Planctomyces sp. SH-PL62: one gene and its partner. The protein of the gene in region 2 interacts with the protein of the main gene of each other region in a pairwise test. Links are inferred from orthologs where the notes say so. Each region holds a gene or a part of one and is shown on either strand. Other genes may lie near its edges.

The links.
Region 1: the proteins of ligA (region 2) and leuS interact in binary tests that used the Escherichia coli proteins (3 or more experiments, as listed by UniProt). The link is inferred for Planctomyces sp. SH-PL62 from one-to-one orthologs.

Annotation. Positions count from the first base shown.
Region 1 is NZ_CP011273.1:1,498,941-1,503,872, forward strand. Bases 1,520-4,932 are described here. They hold leuS (leucine--tRNA ligase), read right to left. Parts: upstream 4,606-4,932; coding sequence 1,720-4,605; downstream 1,520-1,719. Other genes in these bases: chrA (chromate efflux transporter), read left to right, coding at 1,520-1,614. In the rest of the region: more of chrA, read left to right, coding at 409-1,519.
Region 2 is NZ_CP011273.1:1,973,135-1,979,172, forward strand. What follows is about bases 1,720-4,719. They hold ligA (NAD-dependent DNA ligase LigA), read right to left. Parts: upstream 4,231-4,719; coding sequence 2,209-4,230; downstream 1,720-2,208. Other genes in these bases: VT85_RS07565 (uracil-DNA glycosylase), read left to right, coding at 1,720-1,789; VT85_RS07575 (c-type cytochrome), read right to left, coding at 4,283-4,719. In the rest of the region: VT85_RS07560 (HEAT repeat domain-containing protein), read left to right, coding at 1-745; more of VT85_RS07565, read left to right, coding at 818-1,719; more of VT85_RS07575, read right to left, coding at 4,720-6,038. UniProt on the Escherichia coli protein: DNA ligase that catalyzes the formation of phosphodiester linkages between 5'-phosphoryl and 3'-hydroxyl groups in double-stranded DNA using NAD as a coenzyme and as the energy source for the reaction.

The DNA.
Region 1 (4,932 bases), 470 kb from region 2 along the record:
TTCGTTCGCGCCGACCGCGCAACGTACCCGATCGACGTAAACCTAAGAATAAAAACCGTTTAAGCCCAGATTTCGGCCTCCCGGATTGGCTTCGTTCGGCGGATTTCGCCGCGCCCCCGTCCCTCGTTCCGGTCGGATCGGACTGCCCTCGTCCGGCTCGCCGCGCGACATCCCCTGGATGGAGGATGCATCGGGATCGGCGATTGCGCTTCGGGCCGAAGGTTCGCTTCACGACCCAGCGCCGCGGCAGCCGGACGAATGCTCGGTTGGTCCGCCTGGATGCGGTGGACCGCCCTCGCCGACAGGGCGTCCCTTGCCCCGCATCACCACGCCGCTATCCTACTAGGCGAGGCCCCCTGCGGTCAGGCTGGGCCTCATCGTCAGGTGGGCGGGTCGTGGGGGATGCTCATGGAACAGGGGCGGGCGAGCCAGGACGCCGGGAGGGCCCCGGAGCTTGCGGGGGAGGCGGCCTCGCTCGGCGAGATCGCCCTGGTGTTCCTCCGCCTGGGGGCGACCTCCTTCGGCGGCCCGGCGGCCCACATCGCCCTGATGGAGCACGAGGTCGTCCGCCGCAGGGGCTGGCTCTCTCCGGCCGAGTTCCTCGACCTGTTGGGGGCGACGAACCTGATCCCCGGGCCCAACTCGACCGAGATGGCCATCCACGTCGGCTGGCACCGGGCGCGCTGGGCCGGGCTACTGGTGGCCGGGGCCTGCTTCATCGCCCCGGCGGCCCTGATCGTCCTGGGCCTCGCCTGGGCCTACGTCCGGTTCGGCCACCGGCCCGAGGCCGCCGGCCTGCTCTACGGCGTCAAGCCGGTGATCATCGCCGTGGTCGTGCAGGCCCTCTGGCGGCTCGGGCGGAACGCCCTGAAGTCGAGGACGCTGATGGTCGTCGCCGCCCTGTGCGTGACCATCAACGCCCTGGGCGTGGATGAACTGGTCGTCCTCCTCGGTGCGGGCCTCCTCGTCGTCGCGCTCCGACGATCCGCCTCGGTGGGGAGGGGGGTGGCTGATTCCGGGGGGATGGCCGTCGCCCCACTCGCCCTGGTCCAGCTCGGCGCGGCGGCGGGGGCGACGGCACCGTTCGGCCTGCTGCCGCTGTTCCTGTTCTTTCTCAAGGTCGGCTCGGTCCTCTTCGGCAGCGGCTATGTCCTGCTGGCCTTCCTGCGCGCCGACCTCGTCGACCGGTGGGGCTGGCTGACCGAGGCTCAGTTGCTCGACGCCGTCGCCGTGGGCCAGTTCACGCCGGGTCCGGTCTTCACGACCGCCACCTTCGTCGGCTTTCTCCTGGGCGGCCTGCCGGGTGCGGGACTGGCGACGCTGGGGATCTTCCTGCCCGCTTTCCTGTTCGTGGCGATCAGCGGCCCGCTGGTGCCCCGCATCCGCCGATCGCCGGCGGCCGGGGCGTTCCTCGACGGGGTGAACGCCGCCTCGCTGGCGTTGATGGCCGTCGTCACCTGGCGGCTTGGCGAGGCCGCCCTGGTGGACCCGACGACGATCGCCCTGGCCTTCTTGAGCGGGGCCGTGCTGCTGCGGACCCCGATCAACTCGGCCTGGCTGGTCGTCGCCGGCGGGGTGATCGGGATACTCGCCTCGGCGTCCGGCCTGCGGTGAGCCCCCCCAGGATTACGAGCGGCTGGGCGAGACGCTCTCCGTCCCGCAGAACGTCGCATCCAGCCTGCTCATGCTTCGCCCTTCGCCTGGGGGTCGGAGCAGGCCCTAATTCGCCACGAAGTTGATCAGCTTGCCCGGCACGACGACGACCTTGCGGACGGTCTTGCCGGCCAGCAGGGCCGCGATCTTCTCGTCGGCCCGCGCGACCGCCTCGATGGCCTGGGCGTCGGCCTCGGCCGGGACCAGGATCTTGCTGCGCAGCTTGCCCAGGATCTGGACGGGGATCTCGATCTCGTCTTCCTTGAGCAAGGCGGGATCGAAGGTCGGCCAGGGTTCGTAGGCGAGCGTCCGGTCATGGCCGAGGATTTCCCAAAGCTCCTCGGCGGCGTGGGGGGCCATCGGCGCGAGCAGCAGGGTGAAGGTCTCCATGGCCGACTTCGGCCGGACCTCCGCGCCGGTGAAGGCGTTGACGAACTCCATCAGCCGGCTGACGGCCGTGTTGAACCGCAACGCCTCGTAGTCGTCCCCCACGGCGGCCACGGTCCGGGCGATCAGCTTGGCCTGCTCGGGCGTCGGCTCGACGTCCTTCACGCGGGCGTCGGCGCGGACCTCCTCGGCCTCGGCGTCGACGATCATCCGCCAGGCCCGGCCCAGGAACCGATAGACCCCCTCGACCCCCTTCATGCTCCAGGGCTTCACCGCTTCGAGCGGACCCATGAACATTTCGTAGAGCCGCAGGCTGTCCGCGCCGTATTCGGAGACGACGACGTCCGGGTTGATCACGTTCCCCCGGCTCTTGGACATCTTGTGGGCGCGGGCGTCGACCCGGACGTCGGGCGCGTCCTTGAGGACGAACCCCTCCCCCTTCTTGACCACCTGGTCGTCGTCGAGCTTCACGAACTCCAGGGGGCTGGAGGCGTCCCCCTTGCGGAAGACGCCGTCGTCCGTGTGCGCGACCTGCTGGGACGAGACCCAGGCGCCGGAGGCGTCGCGATAGGCGTGATACTCGGTCTCGCCCAGGATCATCCCCTGGTTGATCAGCCGCTGGAACGGCTCCGCCGTGCTGACGAGCCCGCGGTCGTAGAGCAGCTTGTGCCAGAACCGGCTGTAGAGGAGGTGGAGCACCGCGTGCTCGGCCCCGCCGACGTAGAGGTCGACCGGGAGCCAGTACTTCTCCTTCTCGGGGTCCCAGGCGCGTTCGGTGTTCTTGGGGTCGATGTAGCGGAGGTAGTACCAGCAGGATCCGGCCCACTGGGGCATCGTGTTGGTCTCGCGACGGTACTGGTCCGAATAGCGGACCCAGTCCACGGCCTTGCTCAGCGGCGGCTCGGGCTTGCCGGTCGGCTTGAAGTCGTCGAGGTCGGGGAGGAGGACCGGCAGTTCGTCCTCGCCCACGGGGACCACCCGATCGGACGAATCGAGCACGACCGGGAAGGGCTCTCCCCAGTAGCGCTGGCGTGAGAAGAGCCAGTCGCGGAGCTTGTAGTTGACGGCTTTTTTCCCGAGCCCGTTCTCGGCGAGCCAGGCGGTGATCGCCGGCTTGGCCTCGGCCGTGGGGAGGCCGTCGAGCGCGAACGACTCGTTCCGCGACTGGATCGCGACCCCTTCGTCGTGAAAGACGTCGAGGAACGCGCCCGGGTCGGCCTTGTAGGCGTCCCGGAGCGCGGCCGGGTCGGCGGACGCTTCCTGGAGCGTCGGCCCGGCGTGGGCGGCGAGCCAGGCCGCCGGGGGTTCGACGACGGCCGTGATGGGAAGGCCGAAGGTCTGCGCGAACTCGAAGTCGCGCTCGTCGTGGCCCGGGACGGCCATGATCGCGCCGGTGCCGTAGCCCATGAGCACGTAGTCGGCGATCCAGATCGGGATCGTCGTCCCGGCCACGGGGTTCACCGCATGACCGCCGGTGAAGACGCCGGTCTTGGTCTTGGCCAGGTCGGTCCGGTCCAGGTCGCTCTTGCGGGTGGCCTGCTCGCGGTACTTCGCGACGGCCTCGCGGCGGTCGGGCTTGGTCAGGCGGTCGACGAGCGGGTGCTCGGGGGCGAGGACCATGTAGGTCGCGCCGAAGAGGGTGTCCGGGCGCGTCGTGTAGACCCGGATCACGTCGTCGGCGGGCGATTCGGGGAAGGGGCCGGCGGGGCGGGCTTTCGGCCCGTCGCCGAGCACGATCGGGAAGTCGACCTCGGCGCCCTCGCTCCGGCCGACCCACTTGCGCTGCATGTCCTTGACCGGCTTCGGCCAGTCGACGATGTCGAGGTCGTCGACGAGGCGGTCGCCGTAGGCGGTGATCCGGAGCATCCACTGGGTGAGCGGCATGCGGGTCACGGGATGGCCCCCACGCTCGCTCTTGCCGTCGATGACCTCCTCGTTCGCCAGCACCGTGCCCAGCGCCGAGCACCAGTTGACGGGGACCTCGGCGCGATAGGCGAGGCGCTTCGAGTCGCGATACGCGACCGGGTCGGCCCCTTCGGGGATGGGGAGGTCGGCGATGGGGCGGCCCTTGCCCTTGCGGGGGCGGCCCTGGGCGTCGGTCCATTCGAAGTGGGGGTCGTACCAGGTGTCGTGGATCTTGAGGAAGATCCACTGCGTCCACTTGTAGTAGTCGGGCGCCGTGGTGTCGATCTCGCGGGACCAGTCGTAGGAGAAGCCCAGCGACTTGATCTGGCGGCGAAAGTTGTCGACGTTGGCCTGGGTGGTGATCCGGGGGTGGGTGTTGGTCTGGACGGCGTACTGCTCGGCCGGCAGGCCGAAGGCGTCCCAGCCCATCGGGTGCAGGACGTTGAACCCCCGCATCCGCTTGAAGCGGCAGACGATGTCGGTGGCGGTGTAGCCCTCGGGATGGCCGACGTGCAGCCCCGCGCCGCTGGGGTAGGGGAACATGTCCAGGATGTAGAGCTTGGGCCGCTCGCGATCGAGGTCGGGGGTCGCGAACGTCTGGTGCTGCTCCCAGTAGGCCTGCCACTTGGGCTCGATCCGCTGAGGATGGTACGCGGGCATGGGGATGACTCTCCGGCGCGAAGCGGGGCGCGCCTCGACCTCTCGATTCGTCTCGTGTCCTTTAGCGAAAACGGCCCGCCGAGACTCCGGGGGCCGTTCGCCGATCGAAAAATCGAGCATACCGTTTCCCAACCGCGATCGCCAGCACGCCTGATCCGCGGCGGGGCCCGGAGAGCCGCCCGCCGTCGCGACCCGCGCCGCCGCCCCGACCCGCGACGGCCCGAAATCCATCCCGACCCTTGCGACCGACGCAAGTCTCCTAATCGCATTCCTGACATGTGTAAGAATACTGAATCTTGCAATCGTTTGTCATTCTTACAAGCCGTC
Region 2 (6,038 bases):
GCGCGACCCGGAGGCCGTCGGCCCGCTGGTCAAGGTGCTGGGCTCCGAGGCCGACGACCTCCGCACCCTCCTGGCTCAAGTCCTGGGCGAGATCCCCGGCGAGGCCGCCGCGCGGGCGCTCGTGGATCAGCTCCTGGGCGAATCCGAGGACGCCGTGCGGGACGTGGTGCTCGAACGCCTCAAGCCCCGTGAGGAGCCGATCGTCCCCAAGCGGCTGGCCCGGGCGCTCCGGTCGTCCGACGTCCGGGTGATCAATCGCGCCGCCTGGGCGCTGGGGAGGCTCGACGTCTATGCGGCCGTCCCGAAACTGCTGGACGTGCTGATCACGTCGGAGGAACGGATGGTCCTGGTCCCCCCGGCCGGCCCAACCTATCCCAACACCGGCTACAACCCGCTGATCGCCTACAACGGCAGTTCGGCCGCGTACATGACGGGGCCGGTCGTCGGGCCGGGCGCGGTGGCGTACGGGGCTTACGTCGTCCCGAACACCATCGGGCTCGACCCGTTCAACGGCGGCGCGCCGATCAGCGCGGGGAACGGCCTGGGGTACAGCGGCACGGTCGGGGCGGACCGGGGCCCGCAGCCCGCGCTGATGACGTTCACCTCGCGGAACGTCGAGGTCCTCGCGGCCCTCAACCGGCTCACCGGCCAGGACTTCGAGTACGACGTCCCGCGATGGCGGTCGTGGGTCGCCCGATCCTTCAACCCTCGCCCCGCCCCCGCCCGCCGCGTCCCCCAGCCGTGACTTGATCGATCGGCGGCCCCGGAGTACCATCCGGGCGAGGATTCAGGGACGAGGGAGGCGGCGTTGATCGAGGTGGACGCGGACGCGGGGACGGATTCCGACTATGACGCCGAGCGACTCCGCCTGATCCGCGAGGTCCGCCAGCGGCTGGAGTCGCTGTCGCGCGCCGGGGTCGAGACGATGCCCAGATCCCCGGAGCGCGCGCCCGTCCCGCGCCCGGTGGTCGCGGAAGCCGCCGTCGCCGCCCCCCGGCCGGTGGTCGAGGTCAAGGTCGAGGCGCCGGCCCCGGCCGCCCCGACGCCGCCCCCGGTCGAAGCCCGACCCGAGCCCTCGTCGAAACCGAAGGCGACGCCGACGACCAGGCCGAAGCCCTCGCCCGCCTCGGTTCCGCAGCAGCCGATCGCGGCGGTGGGATCGCTGTTCGGGGCGGTCGAATTCAAGTCGCCCTACGTCGAGCCGGCGGATCGCGCCGAGGCGCTCGCGGTGCTAGCGGCGGAGGTCGCGGGGTGCGTCCGGTGCCCGAGCCTGGCGGCCTCCCGGACCCAGACCGTGTTCGCCGACGGCAGCCCCACCGCGCGCCTGATGTTCATCGGCGAGGCCCCGGGAGCCGACGAGGACCGTCTCGGCGTCCCGTTCGTCGGCAAGGCCGGGCAGCTCCTCACGGACATGATCACCAAGGGGATGGGCCTGCGACGGGAGGACGTCTACATCGCCAACATCCTCAAGTGCCGCCCGCCCGAGAACCGCGACCCCACGCCCCAGGAATCGTCGAACTGCTTCCCGTACCTGGAACGCCAGATCGAGATCGTCCGGCCCGAATACCTCTGCCTGCTGGGCCGGGTCGCCGCCGGTACGCTGCTGAACACCGCGCTCAGCATGGGCCGCCTCCGGGGCCGCTGGCACCGGGTCTTCGGCATCCCCGCCGTCGCGACCTACCACCCCGCCTACCTCCTCCGCACCCCCGCCGCCAAGAAGGACGCCTGGGAAGACCTGCAAATGCTCATGCGAGCCATGGGCCTGGTGACGCCGAAGAAGAAAGGCTGAGCGCCTGCCCAATCGGGCCGTCGGCGAGACCGAACGATGCCCTTCGCCCCTGGCTCGGGAAGGTGGCCCGAAGGGCCGGAAGACACGCAACACAGCCGTCGGCGTTTCAAGCGGCCGGATCGCGGATCCCGGCGGCTCTCGTGCTGGCCTCCCCCTCATCTGACGCCTTCGGCGTCTGTCTTCCCCCGCGAGGGGGGAAGACCGTAGAGGAGGCCGTCGGCGATCCGAGTCCGAGCCGTAACGTTTTTCCCCCCTGGCGGGGGAAGGTGGCCCGCAGGGCCTGATGAGGGGGGGACGAGCACCAGGACTGTCGGACTTTCAAGCGGCCGGATCGCGAATTCCGATGGGAGAAAGCGTGGGAAGTCCGGCCCGTCGACCTGGTGTGACGGGCTCTGGGCCGCTCCCTGCGCCCGCCCGATTCAGGCGACGCCCGCGAGGCGTTCGAACTCGTCCTCGTCGAGGATGGGGACGCCGAGGGTGCGGGCCTTGTCGATCTTGCTCCCGGGGTCGGCGCCGGCGAGGACGAAGCCGGTGGACTTGGAGACGGAGCCCGTCACCTTGCCTCCCAGGCTCTTGATGAGGGTCTCGGCCTCCGCGCGCGATCGCTTCGGCAGGGTGCCGGTCAGGACGAACGACTTGCCCAGGAACGGGAGGTCGTTCGAGGTCGCCGCGACCGGCGTGTAGGGCTGGGGGTCGACGCCGAGCGCCGTCAGCTCGTCGAGCAGGCGCTGGTGGTCGGGGTCCTGGAAGAACTCGTGGACGCTGGCGGCGACGACGGCGCCGACCTCGGGGACGGCTTCCAGGTCGGCGAGGCTGGCGTTTCGAAGGTCGTCCAGGGTGCGGAATCGGGTCGCGAGGACTTCCGAGGTCCGCACGCCGACGTGTCGGATCGCCAGGCCGTTGATGAGGCGGTCGAGGGTCTTGCGCTTGCTCTGCTCGACGGCGGCGGTCAGGTTCTCGGCCGATTTCTCCCCCATGCGTTCGAGCTCGGCGAGGGTGGCCGCGTCGAGCCGGTAGAGGTCGGGGAGGCTCCGCACCAGGTTCTGGGTCACGAGCTGGTCGACGAGCTTGTCGCCGAGCCCTTCGATGTCGAGCGAGTCGCGGTGGGCGTACTGGCGGAGCCGTCGTTCGATCTGCTTCGAGCAGGCGGAGGGCTTGTTCGAGCAACGGTAGTCGACCTCGCCGGGATCGCGGACGACCGGGGCCTCGCAGCTCGGGCAGTGGTCGGGGAAGACGTATTCGACCTCCTCGCCGGTACGGGCCTCGACCTCGACGCGGACGACCTGGGGGATGATCTCGCCCGCCTTCTGGACGACGACCGTATCCCCCTCGCGCACGTCCTTGCGGCGGATCTCGTCGGCGTTGTGGAGGGTGGCCCGCTTGACGGTCGTGCCGGCGAGGCGGACGGGCTCCAGCTCGGCGACGGGGGTGAGCTTGCCGGTCTTGCCGACCTGCACGGTGATCTTGGTGACCTTCGTGATCGCCTGCTCGGCCTCGTACTTGAAGGCGATCGCCCAGCGGGGCGACTTGCTCCGCGCGCCTAGCCGATTGCGCTGGCCGAGGTCGTCGACCTTGACGACGAGGCCGTCGGTCTGGAAATCCAGCGTGTTGCGACGGCTCTCCCAGACTCGGGCGTGCTCGATCACCTCGTCGATCGAGTCGTACCTGGCGATGTGCGGGCTGACGGGGAAGCCCAGGGCCTCCAGACGCTTGAACACGTCGTAGAACGAGGTCTCCACGAACCCTCGGGATTCCCCCAGGCCGTGGCCGATGAACCGCAGCCGACGCTGGGCGCAGAGGCGGGAATCCAGCAGCTTGAGCGAACCGGCGGTCGAGTTCCGGGGATTCTCGAACGGCTTGTCGCCGGCCGCCTTGCGGATCTCGTTGAGGCGGGCCAGCTCGGCGTTGGTCATGTAGACCTCGCCCCGGACCTCCAGGATCTCGGGGGCCTCGCCCTTGAGGGTCAGGGGGATTTCGCGGACGGTGCGAAGGTTGGCGGAAACGTCGTCCCCGCGCTCGCCGTCGCCTCGGGTCGCCCCCAGGACGAACCGCCCGTGCTCATAGCGGACCGAGACGGCCACCCCGTCGACCTTCAGCTCGACGAGGTAGCGGACGACCTCGTCGGCGTTCAGCCCGCGACGGACCCGCGCGTCCCACTCGCGGACCTCGTCGAAGCTGTAGGTGTTGTCGATCGAGAGCATCGGCGCGGCGTGGACGACCGTCGCGAACTGGGACAGGGGCGCCCCGCCGACGCGCTGGGTCGGGCTATCCTCCGAGACCAGTTCGGGATGCGCGGATTCGATCGCGATCAGCCGCTCCATCAAGCGGTCGTAATCCCGGTCGCTGATCTCGGGCGCGGCTTCCAGGTAATAGAGCCGGTTGTGTCGCTCGATTTCGGCGCGGAGCGTCTGGACCTCGCGCGTCGGGTCGTCCATGGTCATCGGCTGGGCCTCCCTTCCCAGCCATTTTATCGGATCGAAGGGCCCCCGACGATCAGGGGGAAGCCTCCTCGGGTTCCGCGGCCGGCGCGTCCGCCTTGGGGAGAGGAGGGGCGGCGGCGGCCGGCTCGGGGGCCGGGGGGTCGGCCGGGGCCGTCTCGACGAGCCGACGCTCGACGACGTTCGCGTAGTTGAGGAGGGCGTCCCGCATCGCCCGGATCATCTCCAGCGGCTGATTTTCAAACGTCGGCGGCGGGGGCATCTGCGCGGGCCCCGTGGGCGCGAGGTTCTGGGGCATCCCGGTGTAGGGGACCAGCCGCCGCGGGTTGGCGATCCAGTGCCTCAGGTACTCGGGGCGGAAGCGGTTGGCGACCTGCCGGAGCTCCGGGCCGTGGACGACGTCGACGGCGCTCTCGTCCGGCTTGTACGGGCCGACGGCGTGGCACTGGATGCAGGGCGAGCCCTTCGCGGCCATCATCGCGTAGCCCGCGTCCAGGTAGTTCGGGTGGACCTTCTCGCGCTCGACGACGTAGCCCTGGAGCTGGTGCAGGATCGTCTGGTAGGGGAATTCCACCCCGTCGACCGCGGCGAAGTAGTTCGCCAGCTGCTCGGTCTCGCGGCCGACGCTCCGGTAGTGGTAGCGGGGCATCCGCAGCTGGGCGGCGGGCCGGATCGCATAGGGGTCCTTCAGGTAGAGCGACGTCCAGGAGGTCTGGACCTTGAGCCCCTCGCGGATCAGAGGGGGGGGAAGACGGTTCCAGAAGGAGTCGAACGGCTTGCCGGTCTCCTCGGCCTGATAGGCCGCGTAGAGCCAGGCGAAGCCGCCGCCGCGGGCCGGCTCGACCTGGATCCGGGTCCGGTCGAACGTCAGGATGTCGCCGACGTTGAAGGTGTAGCCCCGTATGACGACCGGCTTCCAGACCTGCACGCTGATCTCGTCGTCCAGCTCGTCCACCGGCATGGCCTCGACCTCCACGGCCGAGCCGTCGTCCGGGCCGACCGCCAGCGAGGCCTCGATGGACTCGTCGTCGAGCTTCAGCGCCGGGTCGTGAGTGGTGGCGACGAGCAGGTCGGGCGAGAAGTCGGAGGCTCGGGCGTTGTAGGAGGCCCGCAGGTTGGTGCGGAAGGCGGGGAGGGCGTCGGCGACGGCCGTACCGGCGGCGATCCGGTACCTCGGCATCTCCATGACGTGGCAGCCGGCGCACTGATAGCGGTCGAGGATCTTGACCCCCTCGGCGCGGGCGATCTGGGCCTCGTCGTAGTGCGTCCGCGCGACGTACCTCGGGTGGACGCGCTCGCCGGTGAGGCCGAGGACGAACGTCATCACCTCCTCGACGGCCTCGGGGTCGTCGGCCCAGGCGAACTGGGGCATCCGCAGGCGATCATCCCACGCCTTGTAGAGCGGGTCCCGCTTCAGGTGGTCGTAGCTCCGGGGCCGGTGGAGCTTCTGGAACAGGAAGCCGACGCGGGAGCGCTCGGCGATCTGGTCCTGGTAGAAGGGGTCCACGCCGTCGCGACGGCCCAAGGCGTCGGCGCGATGGTCCTGGAGGAAGTCGTCGACGTGGCCGAAATCGAGCTGGGCGAGGCTCTTGGAGCCCCAGTCGCTGAGGGCGACGCCGATCGGCTTGGCGTCCTCGAAGCCGGGGACGTCGTGGCAGCCGAAGCAGCCCAGGCGGCCGATGGTCTTCTCGCCGAGGAACAGCAGCTTGTCGTCGGCCGGCAGCCCGGCGACGAACGACTCGACCTCGCCGAGCGGTACGCCGACGGCCTTGCCGTCCTTGAGGTAGCCCCCTTTCTTGACGTACAGCCGG